One region of the Janthinobacterium sp. CG_23.3 genome, then DNA from elsewhere that is predicted to be linked to it. Evidence: predicted binding sites of a transcription regulator. Region 1 holds the regulator's gene; each other region holds the start of a gene.
The links. The regulator FNR, encoded in region 1, switches genes on or off when oxygen is low (the NO sensors DNR and NnrR bind a similar motif). The targets are predictions, from matches to a motif close to TTGATNNNNATCAA.
Positions count from the first base shown of each region.

Region 2: the regulator FNR is predicted to act here: its motif matches at 1,497-1,510, upstream of ACFDR9_RS07485 (ribonucleoside triphosphate reductase).
Region 3: the regulator FNR is predicted to act here: its motif matches at 1,192-1,205, upstream of ACFDR9_RS06610 (DUF2249 domain-containing protein).
Region 4: the regulator FNR is predicted to act here: its motif matches at 1,578-1,591, upstream of ACFDR9_RS16870 (TraR/DksA C4-type zinc finger protein).

Region 1 is NZ_JBJXIB010000018.1:25,129-29,651, forward strand. Features, by position in the region: gene ACFDR9_RS07095 (response regulator) at 1-567, opposite strand, end outside; gene ACFDR9_RS07100 (DUF2892 domain-containing protein) at 873-1,097, shown strand; gene ACFDR9_RS07105 (sigma-70 family RNA polymerase sigma factor) at 1,084-1,602, shown strand; gene fnr (fumarate/nitrate reduction transcriptional regulator Fnr) at 1,753-2,514, shown strand; gene ACFDR9_RS07115 (FixH family protein) at 2,587-3,111, opposite strand; gene ccoG (cytochrome c oxidase accessory protein CcoG) at 3,129-4,523, opposite strand, start outside.
Region 2 is NZ_JBJXIB010000020.1:926-5,448, forward strand. Features, by position in the region: gene ACFDR9_RS07480 (AAA family ATPase) at 1-1,382, opposite strand, end outside; gene ACFDR9_RS07485 (ribonucleoside triphosphate reductase) at 1,733-3,784, shown strand; gene nrdD (anaerobic ribonucleoside-triphosphate reductase) at 3,781-3,975, shown strand; gene ACFDR9_RS07495 (anaerobic ribonucleoside-triphosphate reductase activating protein) at 3,977-4,523, shown strand, end outside.
Region 3 is NZ_JBJXIB010000016.1:39,676-44,198, reverse strand. Features, by position in the region: gene ACFDR9_RS06615 (permease) at 1-915, opposite strand, end outside; gene ACFDR9_RS06610 (DUF2249 domain-containing protein) at 915-1,136, opposite strand; gene ACFDR9_RS06605 (peptidase U32 family protein) at 1,324-2,358, shown strand; gene ACFDR9_RS06600 (U32 family peptidase) at 2,381-3,280, shown strand; gene ACFDR9_RS06595 (SCP2 domain-containing protein) at 3,309-3,785, shown strand; gene ACFDR9_RS06590 (EAL domain-containing protein) at 3,824-4,523, opposite strand, start outside.
Region 4 is NZ_JBJXIB010000072.1:960-5,482, forward strand. Features, by position in the region: gene ACFDR9_RS16860 (hypothetical protein) at 98-940, shown strand; gene ACFDR9_RS16865 (hypothetical protein) at 964-1,449, shown strand; gene ACFDR9_RS16870 (TraR/DksA C4-type zinc finger protein) at 1,674-2,045, shown strand; gene phbB (acetoacetyl-CoA reductase) at 2,294-3,040, opposite strand; gene ACFDR9_RS16880 (universal stress protein) at 3,217-4,086, shown strand; gene ACFDR9_RS16885 (hypothetical protein) at 4,251-4,523, opposite strand, start outside.

The sequences.
Region 1 (4,523 bases):
GCGCAGCCGGCCCAGCACGTTGTCCTTGTACAGGCGCAGCACGCCGATCAGCATGCCGACCACTTCGCCGCGCGCGTCCAGCACCGGGGCGACGAATTGCACGATGGGTTGCTTGCTGGTCTTGCCGAGCACCGGTTCGGCGATCATCGGCCGGCGCGTGCGCAGCACGGTTTTGAAAAAGGCCCGGTCGGAGGCGTCCGTGCCGGCCCGTCCCGGCACCGCCGGCACGTCGGCGATCAGGCGGCCGCGGGCGTCGAGCACCAGCACGTCGTCGAACAGCGTCAGCACCGCCCGCGTCGCGTAGTGGGCCCTGAGCTTCTCCGGCGAATCCATCAGCTCGGGCGGCTGCTGCCTGGCGCTGGCGCCGACGACGTCGAGGAGGATCTGCAACTTGTCGTCGAGTTCGGTCGCGGTACTGCGCACCAGCGCGTTCTGCTGCGCCAGCAAGACCCCGGTGAAGTCCTCGCGCATGCGCTGCATCTGGGCCACGGTGACCAGCGCGATCATGAGAATCGACGTCAGGCTCGTTGCCAGGGCGACTTTCGCTTTGATCCCGAGTGGCTTCATTGCTTTCCTTTATGGACGCCCGCGCGGGCATTCAGGCCGCCCGGGAATTGTGCTATCAATAAGGATACTTAGCAAGCACTACCCTGCCGCGCGGCGGCCGCCAGGATCACCGGCGCCACCGCCGCCGGCCGACCGCCTCGCCGAAGGCGCTGCCGCGGATCGGCCCGCGGCTCGCGATGCCGGGCGCCGCGCCAGCGGGTAGAATGGCGCGGCGCCAGTATATTTTTCTTTCGGCGAATCGAAACCGCCGCGGCCCGCCTCTTAGTAGCCGAGGGATGTCCTCGCCACCGTCGAAAGGGAAAAATATGTTCTATATGAAAAATGTACCGGGTTGGGAGCGGCTCTTGCGCGCCGTCGCCGGCCTGCTGGCGATCGCCTTCGGCGTGCTCGCGCTTGGCGGCGCGGCCGGCGTCGGCCTCGCGCTCGGCGGCGCCGGCCTCGTCGCCTCCGGGCTGTTCGGTTTCTGTCCGATGTGCGCGCTGCTCGGGCGCCGCCTGGACCGCGCCGGCCGCGCCGATGACGCTCGCTGAGCAACACCGACCGGTGCTGGACGCCGCCCACGGCGGCGATCCCGCCGCGCTGGCGCAGTTGCTGCGGCTGTGCCAGCCCGACATCCGCCGCTACGCCCGGCGCTCCTGCCTGCTCAGCGACGTCGACGACGCCGTCCAGGAGGCCTTGTTGGTGCTGTCGCGCCGGCTCGGCTCGGTGCGCCTGCTGGCGGCGTTCTCCGGCTGGTTGTTCAAGGTGGTGCGGCACGAGTGCCGCAAGCTGGCCCGTCTGGCGCTGCGCCACGCTCCCTACGACGACGAGCGCGCCGAACGCTGGCTGGCCGCGCAGGACACGGCCGGCCTGCGGCTGGACCTGGTGAACGCGCTCGAATCGCTGCCGGCCGATTATCTGCACATGATCCTGTTGCGCGATTTCGCCGAGCTGAGCATCGCCGAAATCGCCGCCCTGCTCGGCCTGACGGCGGCCGCCGCCAAGAGCCGGCTGCACTGCGCCCGGCTGCTGGCGCGCGAGTATCTGGTGGGCTGAGGCGGGCGCCTGGCGTCGGGAGCGGCCGCCCCGGCGTAGTTGCCATATAATTAAATCGACCAACCCCGGGTCGTTTAGTGGGCTATTGCCACTTGGTAACGTCGGGATGCGATAAACTCCATGACAGCCTCCGAATAGGTATATCCCGCTATGCTCACAGAACTGCCCGCCCTGACCCTGCCCCGCGTTCCCGTGGAGGTGTTGCGCGCGCGCTGCTCCACCTGCAGCATGCACCAGTTGTGCCTGCCGATGGGCCTGGACATGGGCGATATGGACCGGCTCGACCAGATCATCGGCCGGCGCCGCAAGGTGCCGCGCGGCGCCACGCTGTTCCGCATCGGCGACCCGTTCGTCAACCTGTACGCGATCCGCCTCGGCCATTTCAAGACCTACCAGATCAACGCCGGCGGCGAGGAGCAGATCACCGGCTTCCAGATGGCCGGCGAGCTGCTCGGCATGGACGCGATCAGCGCCGACCGCCACCATTGCAACGCGGTGGCGCTGGAAGACAGCGAGGTGTGCGAAATCCCGTTTTCCAGCCTTGAACAGCTGCTCGGCGAGATGCCGACGCTGCTGCGCCATTTCCACCGCATGATGAGCCAGGAGATCACGCGCGAGCAAAGCGTCATGCTGTTGCTGGGTAATATGCAGGCGACCCAGCGCTTCGCCGCCTTCATCGTCAACCTGGGCTCGCGCTACGAGGCGCGCGGCTATTCGAGCGTCACGTTCCAGCTGCGCATGTCGCGCGAGGAAATCGGCAACTACCTGGGGCTGACCATCGAGAGCATCAGCCGGCTGTTGTCGAAGTTTAAGAAGGAAGGCTGGCTGCGCGTCAGCAACCGCGAAATTGAAATCCTTAATCCGGCCATGCTGAAGGCGATTACCGCCGGTACGCCGGAGGCTTGCGCCTAAGCCGCCGGCGACGCCGGTCGGCTGGCCCACGCCGTGTAACGGAGCTGGGCTAACCGACCTGCGGCAATCCCATCAATCGCTGCGCAGCGCCACGGCGCGCTGCGTCGGCCAGGTCCAACTGCCATCCAGGCGCCAGTCGCGCCGGGCGTTTTCCGCCAGCACTTGCCAGCGGCTGCGCTCGAACAGCGCCAGCGGCGCGCTGAAGTTGCCTTGCGCGTCGGGCTGGACCGCCAGTTTGATGTCCTTCTCCGGTTGCGTCGCATGGGCCAGGTGCAGCAGCAGCGGCGCGCTGTAGGGCAGGCCGTGGCTGTCGATCTTGCCCACCAGCACGGCGTTGGCGGCGTCGTAGCGCAGCGCCGCCGTCAGCCCCAGCGCGCTGGCCGCGCGGTCGCGCCGCAAGTCCTGGTTGATCGCCTTGCCCTTCTTGTAGTAGTCGCCCACCACCAGCGCGTCCTGGCGCGAAAACGCCAGGTAGCCGGTGTAGCTGCCGGCCACTATGACGATGAAGGGGCCGAGCATCAGCAACCACGGCCAGCGGTGCGTGTACCAGGGGCGTTCGGCCGGCGCCAGGGGGCGCAATGGCAATACGTTCGACATGGTTTCTCCTTTATTGCTTAGCGCGGCACAAAGAACACCGCTTTTTCCATCACGTGCAGGCTTGGGTCGTCGAGCGCCGTCAACTCGATGGCGATCTGGTTGGAACCCTTGGCCCCGGCGCCGTGGGCGGCGCGCAGGCGCACCGGCAGCGCCAGCGTTTCGGTGGCGCCGACGCTGACCTCGTCGGGCGTGACCAGCGCCAGGCTCGGCAGGCCCGACACCTTCACCTTGTAGCGGTGCGGCGTCTCCGCGGTGTTCATGATCTGCAGGCGGTAGACGTTTTCGACCATGCCGTCCTCGACTTCGCGCCCCATCGCGCCGCGGTCGCGGATCACGTCCAGCTTGAGCGGCGTGCGCAGCGCCAGCGAGCCGACCACGGCGGCGGTGATGACGGCCAGGATCGCCGTGTAGATCAGCACGCGCGGGCGCAGCGCGCGCTGGCGGATCTGCTCGACGCTGAAATTGTTGGCCAGCGCGTGGTCGGTGCTGTAGCGGATCAGGCCGCGCGGGCGGTCGATCTTGTCCATCACCGTGTTGCAGGCGTCGACGCAGGCGGCGCAGCCGATGCATTCGTACTGCAGGCCCTGGCGGATGTCGATGCCGGTCGGGCACACCTGCACGCACAGGGTGCAGTCGATACAGTCGCCCGTCTTGGCGGCGACGGCCGGCGTGGCCTTCTTGTTGAGCGCGCCGCGCGGCTCGCCGCGCTTGACGTCGTAGGTGATGATCAGCGTGTCCTGGTCGAACATCGCGCTCTGGAAGCGGGCGTACGGGCACATGTATTTGCAGACCTGCTCGCGCAGCCAGCCGGCGTTGCCGTAGGTGGCCAGCGCGTAGAACAGCACCCAGAACCATTCCCACGGCCCGAAGCTGAGCGTGGCCACCTCGTGCGCCAGCGTGTGGATGGGCGTGAAATAGCCGACGAAGGTGAAGCCGGTCCACAGCGCCACCGCGCCCCAGGCCAGGTGCTTGGCGGTTTTCTTGGCCGCCTTGCGCAGCGACGGCCCCTGCTTGTCGAGCAGCATGCGGGCGCTGCGCGTGCCCTCGATGCGGCGCTCGATCCACAGGAAGATTTCGGTGTACACCGTTTGCGGGCAGGCGAAGCCGCACCAGACCCGCCCGGCGATCGCCGTCACCAGGAACAGCAGGTAGGCGCAGATGATCAGCAGCGCCGCCAGGTAGATGAAGTCCTGCGGCCACAGCACCACGCCGAGGATATAGAACTTGCGCGTGCCGAGGTCGAACAGCAGGGCCTGGCGGCCGTTCCAGCTGAGCCACGGCAAGCCGTAGAACATCAGCTGGGTCAGCCAGACGCAGACCCAGCGCAGGCTGGCATAGCGGCCCTTCGCCTCGCGCGGATAAATCTCCTCGCGGGCCGCGTACATCTTGATCACTTGGGGGGCGGGATCGCT
Region 2 (4,523 bases), on a different contig from region 1:
CAATCATCTAAATCAAGCAATATTTGACTACCCTGTGGCAGAGCAAGATAAGCAATAACAGAACCCTTATCTATACACTCAGTACCGGCTCTAGATCGCCAGCTATCTCTTAAACTTTTGCAACGAATGGTTGAGGCTGGCTTTCCATCCAATCCGCGAACCTTAACAATATCGGCATAAATCAGATCGTCTTGCGTTTCCAAGTTTACCAATACAGGAGAATGAGTTGCAATAAGAATTTGCCGCATCGGATTGTCTTCGCCTGCTGATAAAGTTGTATCAACAGCCAATTCTTTGAGCAAAGATAGCATGGCCCCCATTTTAGCTGGATGAATACCATTTTCAGGCTCTTCAAAGCACAAGAGACCTCTGAAATCTGGATCCTCAGCCATAATGCACAAAGCAAGAAAGCGTAACGTCCCATCTGAAAGTGCGCGGGCTGGTAAAAAAGCACCGGAACGTTCTTTGACTTCTACAGTTAACAACTGCCGAACTTGATCAACATCAACTCGAACATCGGAAGTCGGCACAATTTCTGATAGTCGACTCGCCACCCGTGAGTAGACATTTTCGTCGCGGCGATATAACTTGTGAAGAGCTGCGGCTAATCTACCTCCATCTGAGCCGACGCTACCATCTTCATGCATTCGATTTGATCGGCGCATGGCGCTAGGTTCAAGAGAAAGAAAACGCCACGACTGCATCTCCCGTCGTGCAGCTAAAATGGTTGGCCAAACAGCGCTATTTGTATTGGCGATTACAGTCTTAGGGATATTGCGAGCAGGGATTTTTTGAGGTTGGCCGCTGCTACCGCCATCTTGATGCATGTGAATTTCTATAACACCATCATCTAGCACTTGTGTAGAAATAAAACCTGCACCCTTTCGTTTATTTACCACCGCTTGATCGCGAAACAATGCCGCACTAAGTGGGAAATGCAAATAATTTACCGCATCACCTTTTTTTATATGAGTAAGGGTCTGGCGGACAAGATAAAGTCCCATAGAACCAGAGGCCTCTTCCTCCGGATCACGCTTGAGTTCCACTTCATAACGCAGAAAGGTAGAGGTAGCCTGCGATTTTCGACCAAAATCATCAATAATATCTAATGGCACGATCATCTCAACCGCGAGTTTCATGTGTTCTGCCCTATAACTGCCATTGGCCCAAAAAATATCCAACGGCTCAGAAGATACGGAATCGCGCACGGCTAAAGCGGCCTCTACAATAGATTTATCACTAAGCAGCGACAAAAATTTTATAGCATCAAAAATATTTGACTTCCCCACTCCATTCAGACCTGCAATGCAGTTAAAGGCACCAAATGAAACTGAGAAATTAAGGAGATTCTTAAAGCCATGGGCTTCTAATTTGGTTAGCATGTTTACCTTCTATAGAGCCAATTCGTAAGATTATAGTGTAGTTTCCCAAGTAAAATGTCTTATTCTTTCAAGCGACGCCACTATTTTTCATCTGTAAGTTCTATCATAAATACTTTGATGCACGTCAAAGTATTTATTGTCATCCATGAGAGCTGACCTTGAAGGGATGTAATGATGGTGACACAATCTACTGAGATCAGTTCGACGTTCCACTACAATCTATCGTCACCCTCCCCTCAAATTAACCCAAGTCAAGGATTTTAAAAACAAGCCGCGCTTCCGTTGACGACACTACATCTAGTGGCTATTCTCCACCTCAACACCACATCTTGTGTTCATACGGAGCCACAATGTCAGCCACAGCAGCAATTTCCACCCTCAGCAGCATCATCAAGCGCGACGGCAGCTTGCAGCCTTTCGACGCCGGCAAAATCGAGTCGGCGCTGCTGCGCGCCGGCCTGGCCAGCGGCGAGTACGACATCCACGAAGCGGTTTGCCTGGGCGCCAGCGTGCTGCTGCAGCAGGTCGCCGGCCACGGCCGCGACACCGCGCAGATCGAGCAGATCCAGGACGCGGTCGAGGCCGTGCTGTACGACGCCGGCTACCGCCAGACGCTGCGCGCCTTCATCCTCTACCGCGAGCAGCACCACGCGCTGCGGCGCGAGCGCCAGAGCCAGATCGACGTCGAATCGTCGATGAACGAATACCTGAACCAGCTCGACTGGCGCGTCAACGCCAACGCCAACCAGGGTTATTCGCTGGGCGGCCTGATCCTCAACGTCTCGGGCAAGGTCATCGCCAATTACTGGCTGAACCACGTCTATCCGCCGGAAGTCGGCGCCGCCCACCGCAACGCCGACCTGCACATCCACGACCTCGACATGCTGTCGGGCTATTGCGCCGGCTGGTCGCTGCGCACCTTGCTGCACGAGGGTTTGAACGGCGTGCCCGGTAAGATCGAATCGAGCCCGCCGAAGCACATGTCGAGCGCCATCGGGCAGATCGTCAATTTCCTCGGCACGCTGCAAAACGAGTGGGCCGGCGCGCAGGCCTTCAGTTCCTTCGACACCTACATGGCGCCTTATATCCGCAAGGACAATCTGTGCTACGCCGACGTCAAGCAGTACATCCAGGAACTGATCTACAACCTCAACGTGCCGTCGCGCTGGGGCACGCAGACGCCGTTCACCAACCTGACCTTCGACTGGGTCTGCCCGGAGGATTTGCGCGAGCAGGTGCCGCTGATCGGCGGCGTCGAGATGCCGTTCACCTACGGCGACCTGCGCCCCGAGATGGACATGATCAACCGCGCCTATATCGAGATCATGATGGCCGGCGACGCCAAGGGCCGCGTGTTCACCTTCCCCATTCCGACCTACAACATCACCGAGGATTTCGACTGGCACAGCGCCAACGCCGACCTGCTGTTCGAGATGACGGCGCGCTACGGCCTGCCCTACTTCCAAAACTTCATCAACTCGGAGTTGAAGCCGAACATGATCCGCTCGATGTGCTGCCGCCTGCAACTGGACCTGCGCGAATTGCTCAAGCGCGGCAACGGCCTGTTCGGCTCGGCCGAGCAAACCGGCTCGCTCGGCGTGGTGACGATCAACTGCGCCCGCCTGGGCCACCTGTGCCAGGGCGACGAGGCGGCGCTGCTGGCACGCCTGGACGTGCTGCTGGACCTAGGCAAGACCAGCCTGGAGATCAAGCGCAAGGTGATCCAGCGCCACATGGACGACGGCCTGTTCCCCTACACCAAGCGCTACCTCGGCACGCTGCGCAACCATTTTTCGACCTTGGGCGTGAACGGCGTCAACGAGATGGTGCGCAACTTCACCGACGACGCGCACGACATCACCAGCGAGTTCGGCCACGCGCTGGCGATCCGCCTGCTCGACCATGTGCGCGCGCGCATGCTGGCGTTCCAGGATGAAACCGGCCACATGTACAACCTGGAGGCGACGCCGGCCGAGGGCACCACCTACCGTTTCGCCAAGGAGGACCGCAAGCGCTACCCGGGCATCCTGCAGGCGGGGACCAAAGACATGCCGTACTACACCAACTCGTCGCAGTTGCCGGTCGGCTTCACCGACGACCCGTTCGAGGCGCTGGAGCGCCAAGACGATTTGCAGCGCAAGTACACCGGCGGCACCGTGCTGCATTTATACATGACGGAGCCGCTGTCGAGCGCCGACGCCTGCCGCACGCTGGTCAAGCGCGCGCTGAGCCGCTTCCGCCTGCCCTACATCACGGTGACGCCGACGTTTTCGATTTGCCCGCGCCACGGCTACCTGGGCGGCAAGCACGAGTTTTGTCCGAAATGCGATGAGAAAATCATCGCCCGCAAGCGGCGCGAAGGCGCGTCGCCAACCTTAACCACCAAGAAGGAAACAGCATGAACAACCCGAGCCATCCCGTTTTTATCGCGCCGCAAAGCACCACCCTGGCCGATTCCGAGCGCCAGCCGTGCGAAATCTGGACCCGCGTCATGGGGTATCACCGGCCGCTGTCGTCGTTCAACATCGGCAAGAAGGGCGAGTTCCACGAGCGCACCTACTTCGATGAGCAATGTTCGGGCATGATCAGCTAGCATGGGCGCGCGCTTGCTGAAGGTGGGCGGCGTGACCGCGTTCACCGCAACGGACTATCCCGGCCAGTTGGCCGCGGTGGTCTTCGTGCAGGGGTGCCCGTGGCGCTGCGCTTATTGCCACAACCCGCATTTGCAGGCGCGCCCGCCGCGGGGCGCGCTGCATTGGCCGGCGCTGCTGGCCAAGCTGGCGCGCCGCGTCGGCCTGGTCGACGCCGTGGTGTTCAGCGGCGGCGAGCCGACCATGGACCCGGCGCTGCCCGACGCTATCGCCGAGGTGAAGGCGCTGGGGTTCAAGATTGGCTTGCACACGGCCTGCGTTTACCCAAAACGGTTGGCGGCGGTGCTGCCGCTGGTCGATTGGGTGGGCTTTGATATCAAGGCGCCGTTTGACCGCTATGCCCGCATTACCGGCGTGGCCGACAGCGGCGCGCAGGCGCGCGCCTGCGCCGAGGCAATCATCGCCAGTGGCGTCGAGTACGAGTGCCGCACGACGATTCATCCAAGCTTGCTGGCCGAGGCGGAGGTGCTGGAGCTGGCCGATACCCTGG
Region 3 (4,523 bases), on a different contig from region 1:
CAGCGCCGCGCAGGCCAGCAGGCTGGCCATGGCCAGGCGCCAGAACAGGGTGGTGGCGTCGGCCGGGCGCTTGCGCCGTCTGAGCAGGTCGAGCGTGGCCACGGCGAAGACGCCGAAGGCGCCCAGCAGCAGCGCGTGCAGCGGCGCCGCGCTCCAGTGCCCGGCCAGTTGCGCGGCGCTGGCGGCCAGCGTCAGCCCCAGCACCGCGCGGTTCAAGGCGCGCGTCAGGCCGGCCGGGTACAGCGGCGTGACCTGGAACATCGGAATTACTTGGTGGGCGATGGCGATCACCAGCACGCCGATCCAGCCCGCCAGGCCCCACAGGGCGTGCAGGTCGGCCAGGCGCGCCAGCGGCAGCGGCAGCGCCCAGGCCAGGGCGGCGGCCATGCCGGCGCCCAGCGCCGCGGTAACGCCGAGGGCGCCGAGGGCGATGCGCACGCCGTCCAGCATGGGCTGCGCCGCGCCGGCGCGGGCGGCGGCGGCGGGGTCCGCGCGTGCGCGCCACAGGCCAAGGGCGCAGGCGCCCAGCAGCCAGGCCAGCGCCAGCGCCAGCGGCGCCAGCGCGAGTTGGAATAGCAGCGGGCGCGGCCAGCAAAAAGCGCCGGCCAGCAGCAGCGTGCCGGCACTTAACAGGGCGTGGATGGCGGGCGCGGCCAGGCCGACGCGCGGAATGTCGACGCCGGCCACCACCGGCAGCAGTTGCAGCAGCGCGCCACTCATGACCATGGTCAGCACGCCCAGCGTGAACAGGTGGGTCGCCGCCAGCGCCGCCGGCGACCAGCGCGAGGCCAGCAGCGGCGGCCCCTGCCACAGCAGCAGGGCGCCGGCCAGCAGCGCGAACAGCGGCGCGCTGGCGAAAAAGCGCATCGACAGCCACAGCGGCGCGCTGCGTTCGAGCGCGAGGCGGCGTTGCATCAGGCGGCGCGCCAGATCAGCAGGTCGTAGCGCAGGTCGGGCCGGCGCGTGATGCAGTGGCGGTAGCCGCGCCGGTCCAGGATGCGGTACAGCGGCAGCGGCTCGCGTTCGATCAGCACGGCCAGGCGCCGCCGCGGCGCCATCGCGCCCAGCGCCTCGAGCACGCGCTGCATCGGTTCGGGCGGCGCCAGCGCGCAGACGTCGAGGGAAATGTCCCGCATGGCTGTCCCGTTCTGTGCAAAGCGCCATTGTGCATCCCGGACAAGGTTTTAATCCTTGACCCAGGTTAAGGACTTTTATATTTGCCGGGCCTATAGTTCGCCGCAGCGCAATACCGCAGCGCGCGCTTCACGTCGCCGGATTGATGGACGGCGGCGGCGCGCGGCGTTCACGAACAGGAAAAGGCTTATGATTGACGATCCCACCCCCGCAGCGGCGCGCGCGCCGCTGGAACTGGTTTGCCCGGCCGGCAGCCTGCCGGCCCTGAAGGCGGCCGTCGACAACGGCGCCGACTGCGTCTACCTCGGCTTCCGCGACGCCACCAACGCGCGCAACTTCGCCGGCCTCAATTTCGACGACAAGGCCATCGACGAGGGCGTCGGCTACGCCCACCAGCGCGGATGCAAGGTGCTGCTGGCGCTGAACACCTATCCGCAGCCGTCCAACTGGACGCTGTGGCGCGGCGCCATCGACCGCGCCGCCGACGCCGGCATCGACGCGGTGATCCTGGCCGACCCGGGCTTGATGGCCTACGCGCTGCGCCACCACCCGCAATTGCGGCTGCACCTGTCGGTGCAGGGTTCGGCCACCAATTACGAGGCCATCAATTTCTACCACGAGCATTTCGGCATCGCCCGCGCGGTGCTGCCGCGGGTGCTGTCGCTGACCCAGGTCGAGCAGGTCGCCAAGAACACCCCGGTGGACATCGAGGTGTTCGGCTTCGGCAGCCTGTGCGTGATGGTCGAGGGCCGCTGCGCGCTGTCCTCGTACGCCACCGGCGAGGCGCCCAACACGCACGGGGTCTGCTCGCCGGCCAGGTCGGTGCGCTGGGTGCCGACGCCGAAGGGCCTGGAGTCGCGCCTGAACGGCGTGCTGATCGACCGCTACGCCGACGCCGAGAACGCCAGTTATCCGACGCTGTGCAAGGGGCGTTTCGACGTCGCCGGCGAAAATTATTACGCCCTGGAAGAGCCCACCAGCCTGAACACGCTGGAGCTGCTTCCCGCGCTGGTCGGCATGGGCGTGCGCGCCGTCAAGATCGAGGGGCGCCAGCGCAGCCCGGCCTATGTGGCGCAGGTGACGCGGGTGTGGCGCGAGGCGCTCGACTGCTACGCCGGCAACGCCCAGCGCTATTCGGTCAAGCCGGCCTGGATGGCTGCGCTCGACAAGGTGGCGGAGGGGCAGCAGCACACGCTGGGCGCCTACCACCGCTCGTGGAAATAATCTAAACAATGGAAAAAGCATGTTGAAACTGGCATTGGGACCGATCCTGTACTACTGGCCGCGCGCCGCCGTGTTCGAGTTTTACCACATGGTCGCCGACAGCGCGGTCGATATCGTCTACCTCGGCGAGACGGTGTGTTCGCGCCGGCGCGAGCTGCGCCAAGCCGACTGGCTCGACGTGGCCGAGTTGCTGGCCGGCGCCGGCAAGGAGGTGGTGCTGTCGACGCAGGCGCTGATCGAGTCCGGCAGCGAACTGACGGCGATGCGCAAGATCGCCGAGAACGGCCGCTTCGCCGTCGAGGCGAACGACATGGGCGCGGTGCAGCGCCTGAAGGGCGGCGCGCCCTTCGTCGCCGGGCCGCACCTGAACCTGTACAACGGCCCGACGCTGGCGCTGCTGGCCGGGTTGGGCGCGAAGCGCTGGGTGATGCCGCTGGAAATGGGCCGCGAGGGCCTGGCGCAGATGCTGGCCGCGCGCCCGGCCGGCATGCAGACCGAGGTGTTCGCCTACGGGCGCATGCCGCTGGCGTTTTCGGCGCGCTGCTTCACCGCGCGCAACCGCAACCTGGCGAAGGACGATTGCCGCTTCAGCTGCCTGGAGCACCCGGACGGCCTGCTGCTGCAGACGCGCGAACACGCGCCGTTCCTGGTCTTGAACGGCACCCAAACGCAGTCGGCGCTGGTGTATAACCTGGTGGCGGAACTGGACGCGATGGGCCGCATGGGCGTCGACGTCGCCCGCATCAGCCCGCAGGCCAGCGACACCGGGCGCGTCATCGACGCCTTCGACCGGGTCCGCCGCGGCGCGACCGCGGGCGCCGCGGCCGGCGCGCAGATCGCCGCGTGGCAGCCGTCGGCCGCCTGCGACGGCTACTGGTACGGCAAGCCCGGCCAGGAGCTGCGCCGCCACGACCAGCACTAACACCGCGGCACCCGCCAAGGAGCAACCAATGCAAGGAAAACCCTACACCCTACCCGAGCCGGCGGCCAAGCTGCTGGCGCTGCTGCCGGCCTATCCCGGCTCCTGGCTGTTCGTCCAGGCGCTCAACCTGGCGCTGGCGCGGCAACTGCCGGCCGACGTGCGCCAGCGCCTGGAAGGCAAGCGGCTGCGCCTGCGCCTGGACGACGCCGGCCTGGCCTTCGACTTCGTCTGGCGCGGCGGCGCCTTTCGCGCCTGCCGGCCGCGGGCCGAGACCGACCTGACCATCGGCGCGGCGGTGCACGACCTGCTGTTGCTGGCGCGGCGCCAGGAAGACCCGGACACGCTGTTCTTCAGCCGCCGCCTGGCGCTGGAGGGCGACACCGAACTGGGCCTGCTGTTCAAGAACACGCTCGACGCGCTGGAGGCGCCGGCCTTCGAGTTGGCCGCGCTGGCGCCGGGGCGCGTGCTGGCGCGCCTGCGCCGCGACGCGCGACCGCGCCGCTAATCCGCGACCTACGGAAGCTTCACTGTGCGGCAGCATGCCTAGGCCGCCGCTTTCGCCGTCGTCGCGTAGTGTTCGAAGGCCGCCAGCGGCAGCGGCCGGCTGAAGTAGTAACCCTGGTAGGCGTGGCAGCCGGAGCCGGCCAGGAAGTCGCGCTGGGTCTGCGTTTCGACGCCCTCGGCGATGACGCCCAGCCCCAGGCTTTGCGCCAGCGCGACGATGGTACGGGCGATGGCCGCGTCGTTCGGGTCGACCAGCACGTCGCGCACGAAGGATTGGTCGATCTTCAACTGGTCCAGCGGTAGCCGGCGCAGGTAGGAGAACGAGGAGTAGCCCGTGCCGAAGTCGTCGAGCGCGAAGCCGACGCCCTTGGCCTTGAGCGCGTGCATCTTCTCGATGACGTCCTGGACGTTGTCGACCAGCAGCGACTCGGTCAGTTCGAGCTTCAGGCGGATCGGGTTGGCGCCGCTTTCGGCCAGCGCCGCCAGCACCGTGGCGACGAAGTCCGGTTCGCGAAATTGTCTGGCGCTGACGTTGACGGCCAGCGTCAGGTGCGCCATCAACGGTTGCGCCGCCCACGCCGCCAGCTGGGCGCAGGCGCTGCGCAGCACCCACAGCCCGAGCGGCAGGATCAGGCCGGTGTCCTCGGCCAGCCCGATGAAGGCGGCCGGCGCCACCATGCCGCGCTGCGGGTGCTGCCAGCGCACCAGCGCCTCGGCGCCGGTGACGCGGCCGTCGCCG
Region 4 (4,523 bases), on a different contig from region 1:
CGACCCGCCGGCGCCTTGTTTTCGCTCAAGACGGCGCCCGCAGCCAGGCGCAACAATATCCTATCAATAGGACAGGTAAACGTTGCCGAAAGAACGCATGAAACTCCGCCACTGTATCATCGCGCTGGGACTGGCAATTACCCTGGGCGGCTGCGCCACCGCCAGCAAGGAGCGCATGCGTGAGGTGCGCGAATTTGCCGCCGAGTCGGCCAAATTGGACGCCTTCGCCGAATTGAGCGAGCGCTACCGTGACACCTACCAGCGCGAACAACCGTATCTGTCGCGGCAGGCCGACGCGCGCGAACGCGAACTCGACGTCCGCCGCCGCGCCGCCTACGACGACATCGTACGCATCCAGCAAGCGGTGGTGCGCTACCTGCACACGCTGGGCACGCTGGCCGGCGCCGAGCAAAAGCGCCACCCCGCGCCGGCCGCGCAAGCCGGCGCCGCCATCCAGTCCTGGCCCGACAGCGGCATCGACGAGCGCCACGTCGCCGCCTACACCAGCCTGACCACGCTGGTCGCGAACACGCTCAGCGCGCCCTACCAGGACCGCGCCGTGCGCGCCATGGTCAATGACGGCGACGCGCCCTTGCGCAGTCTGCTCGACGCAATGGCGGCGCTGCTGCGCTACTACGACAAAACCGGCGCCAACGAAAAGCGCATCGTGCTCGGCCTGTTCGACATTGAAATCGCCTTCGCCGACGCGCCGCGCGACCGTCTGCTGGCCACGCTGGCCAGGGCGCACCAGCAAAACAAGGCGGCCGAATACAGCCTGGTCGAGCGGCGCCACCGCGTGGCCGAGCACAACCTGGCCGCGCTTATCCAGGGCCAGCGCGCACTGGCCGCGCAACTGGGGCAGCCGCCAGAACCGACGCCAGCGGCGCCCGGCGCCGACGTGCGCGCCAGCCGCGCCGCGCCCGACGCCAGCCAGCACTGAAGAGCCAGCAAGGAGAAACCCGCATGGATTACCAAGACCGGAAAGACCCGGCGCTGGCCAGCGCCAGCCAGGTCGAGCAGTTGGCCGACAGCTTGTCTGACGCGGCCGACGCGCTGCACACGCGCGTGATGCGGGCGATCCGCAAGCGCCCGCTGGGGGGCGCCGCCCCGCCCGGCCTGGAGCTGGTGCTCAGCCAGGCCGAGGCGCAAACCATGTTCGACGCCGAGGTCAGCCTGCGCCAGCGCGCCAACGAACTCTACATCGACGCCGGCGGCTACGCGCTACAGGGCTTGGACACGTCGCAGCACAGCCTGATGGAGCTAACCGACACGGCCAAACAAAAAATCGCCCGGATCAACAACCTGAAAGACTTGATCGCCATTGGCAGCGACCTGCTGACCCTGGCCGGCGCCGTCATCGCCGGCAAACCCGACCGCGTCGCCAAGGCGCTGGGGCACATGCACGAGCATTTCGCCGGTTTGAAAAAGGACAAAGCCGGCCCGGGCTGACGCCGCCGCGCGGCGTCGGGGATGGCGTCAGAGGGACGCGAACGCTGAAATTTACACCAAAGGCAAAGAGCCGGGGCCAGACCTTCTGGCCCTGCATTTACGCCGCTGCACAGACGCGCGCGGCCCCGTTGAGCTGAGTCAATCGAAACGCCTCAAGTACCTCAAGCCGGACGCCGGACGATGGGCTACCATGGCTGGGTAGGCACACCCCGGGCGGAGCGGCAATGAACGGACTGGACCAGGCACAAATTTCGCGGCTGCAAAGCTTGCTGGAACGGCGCAAGGTTTCGCTGCTCAGCCAGCTTGCCGACGACGCCGTCGCGGCCGGCCTGCGCGCGGGCGCCTCCAGCGAAATCGAGGCCTCGCCGGCCGACAACGCCAGCCTGCGCACCTTGAACGAGCTGGTCAACGAAGCGGCCGAGCACAACGCCGCGCAACTGCGCACCGTCAAGCATGCGCTCGCCAAATTTAAAGACGACAGCTACGGCATCTGCGAAAGCTGCGGCGAAGCCATCGGCGTCTCGCGCCTCGACGCCCGCCCGGAGGCGCGCTTTTGCATCGCCTGCCAGACGAATATGGAAAAGGCCCGCAGATAAGGCGCCTGATCGACGCTTACGCTGCGGGCCCCGCCACTACACGCGCTCTTTACTACGATGCTTTACCGCTGTGCTTTACCGCTGCGCTTTACTGCTTTTTTACCAGTGATTCATTACTGATTCACCACTGGCGCATGGACTACCCGTCTTTACCGCCACGGCACGCGCCGCTTGCTACCACTCGCCGGACCTGCGTCTATGCGCCGCCTCGGCGGTGTTGTCTCCTCCACTGCCCCTTGCCGGCCCGCTCAGCTCATGTGCTGGCCGCCGTTGATCGCGATATTGGCGCCCGTCACGAAACCGGCCTCCTCCGACGTCAGGTAGGCCACCAGCGCGGCCACCTCGTCGGGTTCGCCCAGGCGCCCGACCGGAATTTGCGGCAGGATCTTGGTCGCCATGATTTCGCCCGGCACCTTCGTCACCATGCGCGTGCGCAAATAGCCGGGCGAGACGGTGTTGACGGTAATGCCGTGGCGCGCCACTTCCAGCGCCAGCGCCTTGGTGAAACCGTGCATGCCGGCCTTGGCGGCGGCGTAGTTGCTCTGGCCGAAGGCGCCCTTCTGGCCGTTGACGGACGAAATATTGATGATGCGGCCCCATTTTTGCGCCAGCATCGGCTCCAGCGCCTGCTTGCTCATGTTGAACACGCTGTCGAGGTTGGTGCGCAGCACCGTGCTCCAATCCTCCGGTTTCATATTGCGCATGCTCTGGTCGCGCGTGATGCCGGCGTTGTTCACCAATATGTCGATGCGCCCCATCTCCGCCAGCAGCTTTTGCATCATCCATTCGCAGTCGGCGTAGTCGGCCACGTCGACCTTGTAGCCGGTGAAGCGGAAGCCCTCGTCCTTTTCCGCCTCGATCCAGTGCTGGGCCTGGTCGTTGCCGGGTGAATACGTCGCCGCCACCGTGTAACCGGCCTTGTGCAGGCGGCGGCAAATCGCCGTGCCCAGGCCGCCCATACCGCCCGTTACCAGGGCCACTTTTTTATCGTCCATGTCTACTCCTCGTCGCTGATTATTGTTTTTACAATTAAAAACCTAGTCTATGAGGTGCGCCTGCACTCGATATTGCGTTGGATCAAACGCCCAGCTTGCTCCCGGCTGAGCGGCGACAGGGCGCGCGCGCGCGTTTTCCGGTACCATGGAAGGATCCGCACTGTAAGGACCACGCCATGTCCTATAAAACCGTACTCGTGCATATCGACGACGGCGCCTCCGCCGGCGCGCGCATCGACCTTGCCGCCGCCATCGCGCGCAGCCAGGGCGGCCACCTGGTCGGCGTGGCACTCACCGGCGTCTCGCGCTTCCTTTACCAGAACGTCACCAACATCGACGACGACCCGAACCTGGCGCTGCACCTGAGCTTTTTGCGCGAGCGCGCCGGCCACGCCCTGACCGGCTTCGAGCAGCGCATGGCGGCGCTGGGCCTGGACGGGTTCGAACAGAGCGTCGTCGACGACGAGGCCGGCGGCGGCGTCAGCCTGCTGGCGCGCTACGCCGACCTGGTCGTCATTGGCCAGTTGAACCCGGCGCAACCGTCGAGCGCCGTCATGAGCGACTTTCCCGCCTATGTCGTGATCCATTCCGGCCGGCCCGTGCTGATCGTGCCGTACGCCGGCGCGGCGGCGGCGGCGCCGCGCCGCGCGCTCATTTCCTGGAACGCCAGCAAGGAGGCCAGCCGCGCCGTCAGCGCCGCGCTGCCGCTGCTGAAACAGGCGGCCGAAGTACACATTGTCGTGCTCGACGCCGAGCAAAACGCCGCCGAGCACGGCGCCGACCCGGGCGCCGAGATCGCGCTCTACCTGCGCCGCCACGGCGTGATCGGTAACATCGCGCTGCGCCAGTCGCCGCGCCAAGGCGGCCGCGGCCGCCGCCGCCCCGGCGCCGTCGGCGACACCCTGCTCTCGCACGCGGCCGACGTGGCGGCCGACCTGCTGGTGATGGGCGCCTACGGCCACTCGCGCTTTCGCGAAACCATTCTCGGCGGCGTCACCCGCACGGTGCTCGAAAGCATGACGATTCCGGTGCTGATGGCGCATTAGGCGGACAGTCGGGCATTCAGGTAGGCGGCTTCGGCGTGGCAACGATACACACCAAGGGCGTAGCCCCGGGGTTAACCTGAAGGTTTGGCCCCGGCTGGTTGCCTCGGGTGGATGTTCAGCGTTGCCGGCCCGCGCAAATAACGGCAAGGGGGGCGGCGCGGCCGCTAGCCGTCCGAATGCCACGGCTGGCTACGGATCTTGGCGACCTGGCGTTGCGCCAGCCACGTCCACAACTGCAGCGCGTCCGGCTGGCTCAGCGCCGCCATCCGCCTCGGGCTGGCCAGGGCGATCTCGCAATCGCGGTCCGACCATTCCTCGAATTTGACGTCGCCGCCGCCGCTCACTTCGACCTCGTACATCAAGCCGTCGTCGTAGCCGAAACGCAGCACGGCCGCGCCGGCGCCTTCCGCGCCGGACGGCGCGCGGTACACCTCGCC